Regions from separate parts of the Pararhizobium sp. LjRoot255 genome, predicted to be linked through region 1. Evidence: predicted binding sites of a transcription regulator. Region 1 holds the regulator's gene; the other holds the start of a gene.
What was found. Region 1 encodes LexA, which represses DNA repair genes until DNA is damaged. Its sites were predicted from a motif close to TGTTCNNNNTGTGTTCNG; they were not measured.
Positions count from the first base shown of each region.

Region 2: the regulator LexA is predicted to act here: its motif matches at 2,892-2,909, upstream of ACSQ2W_RS08155 (helicase-related protein).

Region 1 is NZ_CAXUPQ020000001.1:3,594,091-3,598,178, forward strand. It holds gene ACSQ2W_RS17230 (class I SAM-dependent methyltransferase) at 1-312, opposite strand, end outside; tRNA gene ACSQ2W_RS17235 (tRNA-Asn) at 535-609, opposite strand; gene ACSQ2W_RS17240 (hypothetical protein) at 800-1,075, shown strand; gene ACSQ2W_RS17245 (hypothetical protein) at 1,156-1,488, opposite strand; gene lexA (transcriptional repressor LexA) at 1,741-2,457, shown strand; tRNA gene ACSQ2W_RS17255 (tRNA-Cys) at 2,714-2,787, shown strand; gene ACSQ2W_RS17260 (hypothetical protein) at 2,883-3,089, shown strand; gene ACSQ2W_RS17265 (hypothetical protein) at 3,083-3,301, opposite strand; gene ACSQ2W_RS17270 (hypothetical protein) at 3,771-4,061, opposite strand.
Region 2 is NZ_CAXUPQ020000001.1:1,657,016-1,661,103, forward strand. It holds gene ACSQ2W_RS08155 (helicase-related protein) at 1-2,707, opposite strand, end outside; gene phbB (acetoacetyl-CoA reductase) at 3,246-3,971, opposite strand.

The DNA.
Region 1 (4,088 bases):
GTTCGACGCCGGATCGACGCGGAATATGCGACTGTCCAGCCCGCAGCCGAGATGCAGTACGGTTGCTTCGCGATGGCGTCCGATGAAGTCACGCGTCCAGCCGTCGAGAATATGGGCGCGCATCGCCACGCCGATCATCAGGTCGCGATCGATCATCAGCCGCGAAAAATCATAGTCGATCCGGCTGACGGCCTCGGCGGCGAAACGATCCCGCAGAAGGGAATCCGGCAGGCGGCTTTCCCCGGCCTTCGCGTAAAGCGTGATGAGGAGGGTTTCCTTCTCCCTTGTCAGTGACACTTTTTCGGCCGTCATGGTGAACCCGTGGAGTGAGGGCCGCGCACCAAGTTGGCCGCAGCGCACGCATCCTCGAACGCGGCGACAGGCCGCTGCAATGCGCCGAACTGTACCGCAGAGTATAGGCGACAACGCAGTTGTGAGTAAGGTCAGGCGACCGGGGAGCAGGCGGGCCGGTCTCACCGCACTGAAAAAAATGCAAAGAAAAAGGGCCGCACCATAAGTGCAGCCCTTTGAAACTGGCTCCCCGGGCCGGATTCGAACCGGCGACCTGTCGATTAACAGTCGAATGCTCTACCGCTGAGCTACCAGGGATCATCTGCGCGCTGCAGAAGTGAGGCTGCTAATACAAATGCTTTTCCGATTTGCCAAGCAGTTTTTCAAAAAAAGTGCACAATCTTGTCTGACTGTGGAGAACTCCCCATCTGGGAAGGCAGCGCACTGGAAGAGCCGCAGGCAAATCCGCTCTATGGTGCACGGCATCGAGAGTAAGGCAGTTAAGTTTATGACAGAAGCGCAGAAAACGAAAAAATTCGGTATCGATGCGAGCAGACATGAACTCATTGTCGGGGCGTGGCGTCTGCCCCTGCCTCAGTCGCGGACCTTGCGTATCACCCTTGGCGCCGCGCTGCTCTTTGGCGGTATCCTCGGCTTCCTGCCGGTTCTGGGCTTTTGGATGGTGCCGCTGGGCCTGATCGTGCTGTCGCATGACCTCGCCTTCGTCCGGCGGCAGCGCCGCAAACTTTCCGTCTGGTGGGCGCGCAAGCGGCAGACGCCGTAAAATCGGCGCCAATCTGCAAGGGCCCGGCTGCAAGGGCCGGGCGTCGTCGGAGGCCTTCATTCGATGAGGCGCCAATGGCCCTAGCCACCGGAACCGGTTTGCGGGGTCGGATTCTTGTCAACCGGCGCCGGCTGCATCTGTTCCCCGGTCGCCGGAGTATTGTCGACGGTGCCCTGATCGGTGTCCTTGGCCGCCGGCGTGGTTTCCTGAATCTGTGTCGCCGCATCATTGTCGGTGCTTTCGCCGAATATCTCTGCCCCCGCCCAGGCAATGAGGGCAAGCACCAGGCTCGCGATGAGAACCATCAGCACAGGGCGGCCAAGCCGTCCTTGCCGGGCTTCGGCACCGCTGATCTTCACCCTCCGGTTCGTGTCTTCGGGCGAAACCTTGTTACCACGTCCATGGACGACCATCCCTGCCTCCTGGCCGCAGGCCGTGCCGCCGCCACAGGTTTCAACATGAGCGGAAAACGGCCTGACGGGGCAAATGTTCCGTTGCAGCAAAGGCGGACATCGGCGGTGAGAGCGCTGAATGCCGGTTTTCGGCGCCGCAAGCCCAAAAACTCGCACCTTGAAAAGGTTCAACGAATTATGGGACTTGCGGAACACATATGGAACATATAGTGTTCGTTCTTGATTTGTTTCTCGATTCCGGAGTGATCTTTCATGCTGACCCGCAAGCAACAGGAACTGCTTCTGTTCATTCACGAAAGAATGAAGGAATCGGGCGTGCCGCCGTCCTTCGATGAGATGAAGGATGCGCTGGACCTCGCGTCGAAATCCGGCATTCATCGGCTGATCACGGCGCTCGAGGAGCGGGGCTTCATCCGGCGTCTGCCGAACCGGGCACGCGCGCTTGAAGTTATCAGGCTGCCGGAGGCCTATTCCATGAGCCTGCAGCCCAAGCGCGGCTTTTCGCCGAGCGTCATCCAGGGCAGCCGCGGCGCTCCGCCGGCGCCAGTCGCCGCCAAACCGGTCGCGGCCAGCAATGAGAACAGCTCCGTCTCCATCCCCGTCATGGGGCGAATCGCAGCCGGTGTGCCGATCTCGGCGATCCAGAACAATACGCACGATATTTCTGTACCGCTCGAGATGGTTGGGACCGGCGAACATTATGCACTGGAAGTCCGCGGCGATTCGATGATCGAGGCCGGCATTCTCGACGGCGACACCGTCATCATACGCAATACCAACAGCGCTAGCCCTGGAGAGATCGTCGTCGCCCTGGTGGACGACGAGGAGGCAACGCTGAAGCGGTTTCGCCGCAAGGGCGCATCGATCGCGCTCGAGGCTGCCAACCCCGCCTACGAAACCCGGATTTTTGGTCCCGACCGGGTCAAGATCCAAGGCAAGCTCGTGGGCCTGATCCGACGTTACCATTGAGCGGCAAACCTGTATCCGCGCGCCGGGGGATGCAGGCGGCTGATTTTCTTTGAAAATTGACGTCAGCGGGGCCCTGACAATAATCGCCTGCGGTTTGGCATCAGCGATCTGCGGTATTTTCCTCGCGACGCGGACCGGCAACGGTGGGAGACAGGTTTCTCCCATGAGAAAAAACTGGAATTCGGCCAAGGCGTCTTGCACTGGATCGGAAATCGGTCTAAACGCCCGTCACACGATTAAGAGATGATCGTTACGAGGCCTCGTGGCGGAGTGGTGACGCAGAGGACTGCAAATCCTTGTACCCCGGTTCAATTCCGGGCGAGGCCTCCAAAATTTTCCACAATATTCGCAATTGGATAGGGTCGCCGCTTCAACCATGTTGGCAACCGTGTTCCATCACGCCGCCATGAACGGATATCGGCGTGATGTTTACGCCGACCGGCGGCCGACAACGCGTGTCCCGCCGCGTTGAAAGAGCAATTCCGACGTTTCGCGAAACCGGTAAAAACGTTCCAAATCCACCGCGGCGGCAACGCGCTGGCGATGACGATGCACTCCGGTTGAAAATCCGAATCAATGGCGACGAAACGCAGGAGAATTTAGCATTGCGGAATGCGGCCGGCGATCAATGATAGTAGAAGCATTCGCAATCGACCTGGCTGTCATCCGGCGCATTCCAGACGCGGACTGCCAGTTTCCTGGCCGTGCCGGTCTCATCCAGCCGGAGGCCCAAAAGCGACACGGCCGCGAGTTTTGGATTGACCGCATCGATCTCGACCGTCGAGCCGACTTGATGGACGCCCTCTTTGGGCGTCCAGGTGAAAAACTGCACACTGTAATGCATGGTGCTCTCCTTCACCGCGGATGCGTCAAATCCAGGTCCCAGACGGTACTGGACGATCCGGCAGGCAAACAGAAACGGCTCGCAACAACCGATGTGGTCTGCCTCCAGATGGAACCTAGCACGATTTGACGATCGAGTGAATCGTTATCGCGTGACTCCGGTCAGAAAGTCCCGCTCCAGCTCTCAAACTTCGCGCTGCCGGACCACTCGCGCGGGTTAGTTCCCGCGGAACAGCAGGATGACGGTGATGAAAAAGAGGGAATCGCTGGTTCATATCGAGATTTCGTGGTTGCGGCGGAAGACGTGTCTGGCGGTTGTCGTTGGGGCAGCCAGATGCTCCAGGCATCCCACCCTGTCATGCCGCATGAAGGGATGCATGTATCTCACGCAGGATCAAACCGAGCGGCAAATAATAGCACCGGCGTTCGCGCGCTGACTGGGTGTCGTGCCCGTCAGCATTTTCATGAACTTACCCCCCATTGGGAAAGCCTGACGCAGGAACGTCCAGCAATTCTGCGTACAAGATTAATTGGGTGCCGAGTTCCTTCGCGTCCGCTGCAGACATTGCTGCTTGAATCTGATGCGGCGGACGATCTGTTGACTGATACACATCCCACTCATGCTGCGAAAGCGCATAGCCGAGCCGCAGAACGACGGCGCCGTGCAGCGGCATAGACGTAACGCCCCATTCCACGAGCGTTTGGATTTTGAGCTGTTCGTTATTGTCAAATTCCCAATTTGCGTTGTCAGTTGATCCCACGACGCAGATCCTCCCATGCAAAGATAG
Region 2 (4,088 bases), 1.9 Mb from region 1:
CGCGCTGGTTGTCGTTGCGGCCGCCCGGTCGCCACAGGAGCACGGGCTTGGCTTCAACCTGCTCTGCGGGCTCGCCAGCGGGTTCAGCGGCGGCAGCTTCTGCCTCCGGAGCAGTCTCAGCGGGCGCTGCCTGTTCCGGCGCCGGCTCGGAAGCCTCTTCGCCTGGCGCATCCGCGTCGTCATGGTCGGTTGTCTCGGCCGTCGTTTCGACTGCGGCCGAGTCAGCCGGCGTGGTCACATTGCCCGACTGCGCAGACAGGAACGCGGCAGCTTCCTCGGCCTTCACGATGTCAGCGCGATAACCGAGACCCTTGAGGATCTCTTCCATATCGTCGGGCGTGGCACCGAGAATGGACAGCATGGCCGTCGTCGCGGTGAAGCGGCGGCCGTCATAGGCGCCGTCCGGACGCGCCGTCGTGCCCGGTTTCCACTGCAGAAGCGGACGGATGAGATCGGCGAGCCGTTCGAGAATATCGATGCGGACGGCGCGCTTGCCGAGGAAACGGAAGCCGGCGAGCTTGTAGAAATTGCGCTCGAAAGACGCATCGGTGACGACCGAGGTTCGGCCAGCTGCCAGAACCGGGATGAGATCGCCGTAACCAGGCTTGTCCAGGCCGTCGTTCTTCAAGGCCCAGAGCAGTGTGATGAGCTCGGCCGGAGCAGGCTTCAAGAGAGCCGGCATGAAAATGTGATAGGCGCCAAACCGGATGCCGTGGCGGCGGATCGAGGCGCGCGCCTCCTGGTCCAGCGACTTGACCTCGTCGGCGACGTCGCGGCGGAACATCACCCCGAGATTTTCGACGAGCTGGAACGCCAGACCCTTGGCAAGACCTTCGAGATCTTCGGCACGCGACAGATCGTCGAGCGGCTTCAGGACCGTCGAGATATGGTGGTTGACGAAGCGCTCGATGCGGGCAAGCACATGATCGCGAGCGTTGCCTTGCAACTGCTCGTCGGCAAGCAGAATGACGCGCGGGCGCATGACGTGCTCGCTCGCGGCGAGCCGCGCGACGGGATCGCCGAGCCAGCGCACGAGACCATCGGAAGCCAGCGCCAGATCGGCATTACCCGCCGCATGCAGGCGCGCTGCCCGCGCTTCGAATTCCAGCGCCAGCGCCTTCTGTGCTGCTCCCTGCACCGCGCGCGCGTCGAGACCGTCGGTCACTGCCGCCAGCGTGAAACGGAACCCGGCCAATTGTCCCACATGATGTCCTTCAACGAAGACATCGCCATTTACACTGATTTCAGCTTCCAGCATCGCATTCTCTCTCAGGCGCTTCATGAGCACAGATGTCCTGCGATCAACAAAGCGTTTCGTCAACCTTTCATGTAACGCGTCAGACAATCGATCTTCGATTTCCCGCGTCTTTTCTTGCCAGTGTGTCGGATCGGCAAGCCACCCCGGACGATTGGATACATAGGTCCATGTCCTGATTTGTGCAATTCTCGCGGACAATGTGTCGATTTCACCATCCGTTTGGTCCGCGCGGCGAACCTGTTCGGCCATGAAATCTTCGTTCACTGTGCCACGCCGGACGAGATCGGCATAGATGGTCGAAATCAGATCGGCATGTTGCGCCGGCGTTATGCGCCGATAGTCGGGAAGCGCACAGGCCTCCCAGAGTTTTTCTACACGCTCCGGTGTCGTTGCGACACCGGAGATTTCCGGATAATGCGAAAGATAATCCAGCGCCTGCTGGTCCACCGCCGGTAACGCCCGCGTCAGCCCGTTTACCGCCGGCGGGGCATCGAGGCTTTTCTTCAGGGCCGCAAGCGAGGCAAAGTTAAGCGCCTTGGAGCGCCACTGCAGCACCCGCACGGGGTCGAACTGGTGCGATTCGATGCGGTGGACGAGTTCGTTGTCGAACGGTTCCACCCGCGAGGTGACGCCGAAGGTGCCGTCGCGCAGGTGGCGGCCGGCGCGGCCGGCGACCTGCGCCAGTTCGCCCGGGTTGAGATTGCGGAACTGATAGCCGTCATACTTGCGATCCTGGGCAAAGGCGACGTGATCGACATCGAGGTTCAATCCCATGCCGATTGCGTCGGTCGCCACCAGATATTCGACGTCGCCCGCCTGGTAGAGCGCAACCTGCGCGTTGCGTGTGCGGGGTGACAGGGCGCCGAGCACGACGGCGGCGCCACCCCGCTGGCGGCGGATCAGTTCGGCGATCGCATAGACCTCTTCCGCCGAAAAGGCGACGATCGCCGTGCGCTGCGGCAACCGGGTGATTTTCTTCGAACCGGCATAGAGAAGCTGCGACAGTCGCGGCCGCTCGACGACGGTAATGCCTGGCAGCAGGTGTTCGAGGATCGGCCGCATGGTCGCGGCGCCGAGAAGCAGGGTTTCGCTTCTTCCGCGCAGATGCATCAACCGGTCGGTGAAGATATGGCCGCGCTCGAGATCGCCGGCGAGCTGCACCTCGTCGATCGCCACGAACGCCGCCTTGGTCTCGCGCGGCATGGCCTCGACGGTGCAGACCGAGAAGCGCGCCATATGCGGGGTGATCTTCTCCTCGCCGGTGATGAGCGCCACATTGTGGGCACCGACTTTTTCGACGAGGCGCGTATAGACCTCGCGGGCAAGCAGCCGCAGCGGCAAACCGATCACGCCGGATTCATGCGCGACCATGCGCTCGATCGCATAATGCGTCTTGCCGGTGTTGGTCGGGCCGAGGACCGCGATCACGCCGCGGCCGCTCAAGATCATGGGTTGGTCAGGCACTGTCTCGATCCTGCGCACTTTCACTCTGCGAAGGCCATTCACGGCGGAAAAGCCGTTTCAACCGGCGCAGCACACATGCCCACACGACAACATAAACGCAAGGGTGTCGGAGCATGAAATACTGCAAATGGGGCTTGCGGCCTGCATTTCCACCCGCATTTGCCGGAATCGGAACAGCCATGGAACGAATCGGAGACGAATCGCTGACTCCCTCGGATTCATCTTTTGTTCACTGCTAGATATTGATTTTCTGAGCCGGATTCTCACCAGATGCTGAATCGTCATTTCCAGGCGAAAACGGGTGCGGACAATGGCTTCGGTCGCATCCTGCACTTCGCGAGATTCAGAATCCAAATAACTGAAAAATCAGAAAAATTTAACCAAGTTGATTAGTCGGTTCGCCGCGGCGCATCGATTGCCGATGCTGAGCTCAAACATCGAACGAATCGGCGACAATCGCGACGCTGGATAACGCGGAACGGCGCCACAACGGCGCCGTTCGCAACAGCAGGAATCCATTTGATCAGACGAAGAACTGGCCGCCATTGGCGGAGATCGTCGAACCGGTGATGAACCCCGCGTCGTCGGAGGCGAGGAACACGGCGATACGGGCAATCTCCTCCGGCTCGCCGAGACGGCCGACAGGGATCTGCGGTATGATGCGTTCGACCAGGACCTTTTCCGGAATTGCCCGGACCATTTCAGTCCCGACATAACCTGGGCAGATCGCGTTGACGGTGATCCCCTTCGATGCCCCTTCCTGAGCCAGTGCCTTGGTGAAGCCGAGATCGCCCGCCTTGGCGGCCGAATAATTCACCTGGCCCATCTGGCCTTTCTGGCCGTTGATCGAGGAAATATTGATCACCCGGCCGAAATTGCGGTCACGCATGCCGGTCCAAACCGGATGCGTCATGTTGAAAAGGCCGCTGAGGTTAGTGTCGATGACGTCCTTCCAATTCTCCGGTGTCATCTTGTGGAACATGGCATCGCGGGTGATGCCGGCATTGTTGACGAGAATTTCGATCGGGCCGAGGTCGGCCTCAACCGTGGCGATGCCGGCAGCGCAAGCCGCGTAGTCGGAAACGTCCCACTTGTAGGTCGCTATACCGGTTTCGGCGGTAAAGGCCTGCGCCTTCTCGTCATTGCCGGCGTAGTTTGCCGCGACCTTGTATCCCGCGCCCTTCAAGGCGATGGATATGGCCGCACCGATGCCGCGCGACCCGCCAGTGACCAATGCTACTCTGCTCATCCGTCTCTCCCTGTTGCCTCGTTCTTGGCCCGATGCCTGTGCTCGCAAGCGCAAGCACAATTCTCCCGGCTCTTGCCGTGAAGTCTGCTCCGGCCGCTGGGCCGGAGCGAATGCCTA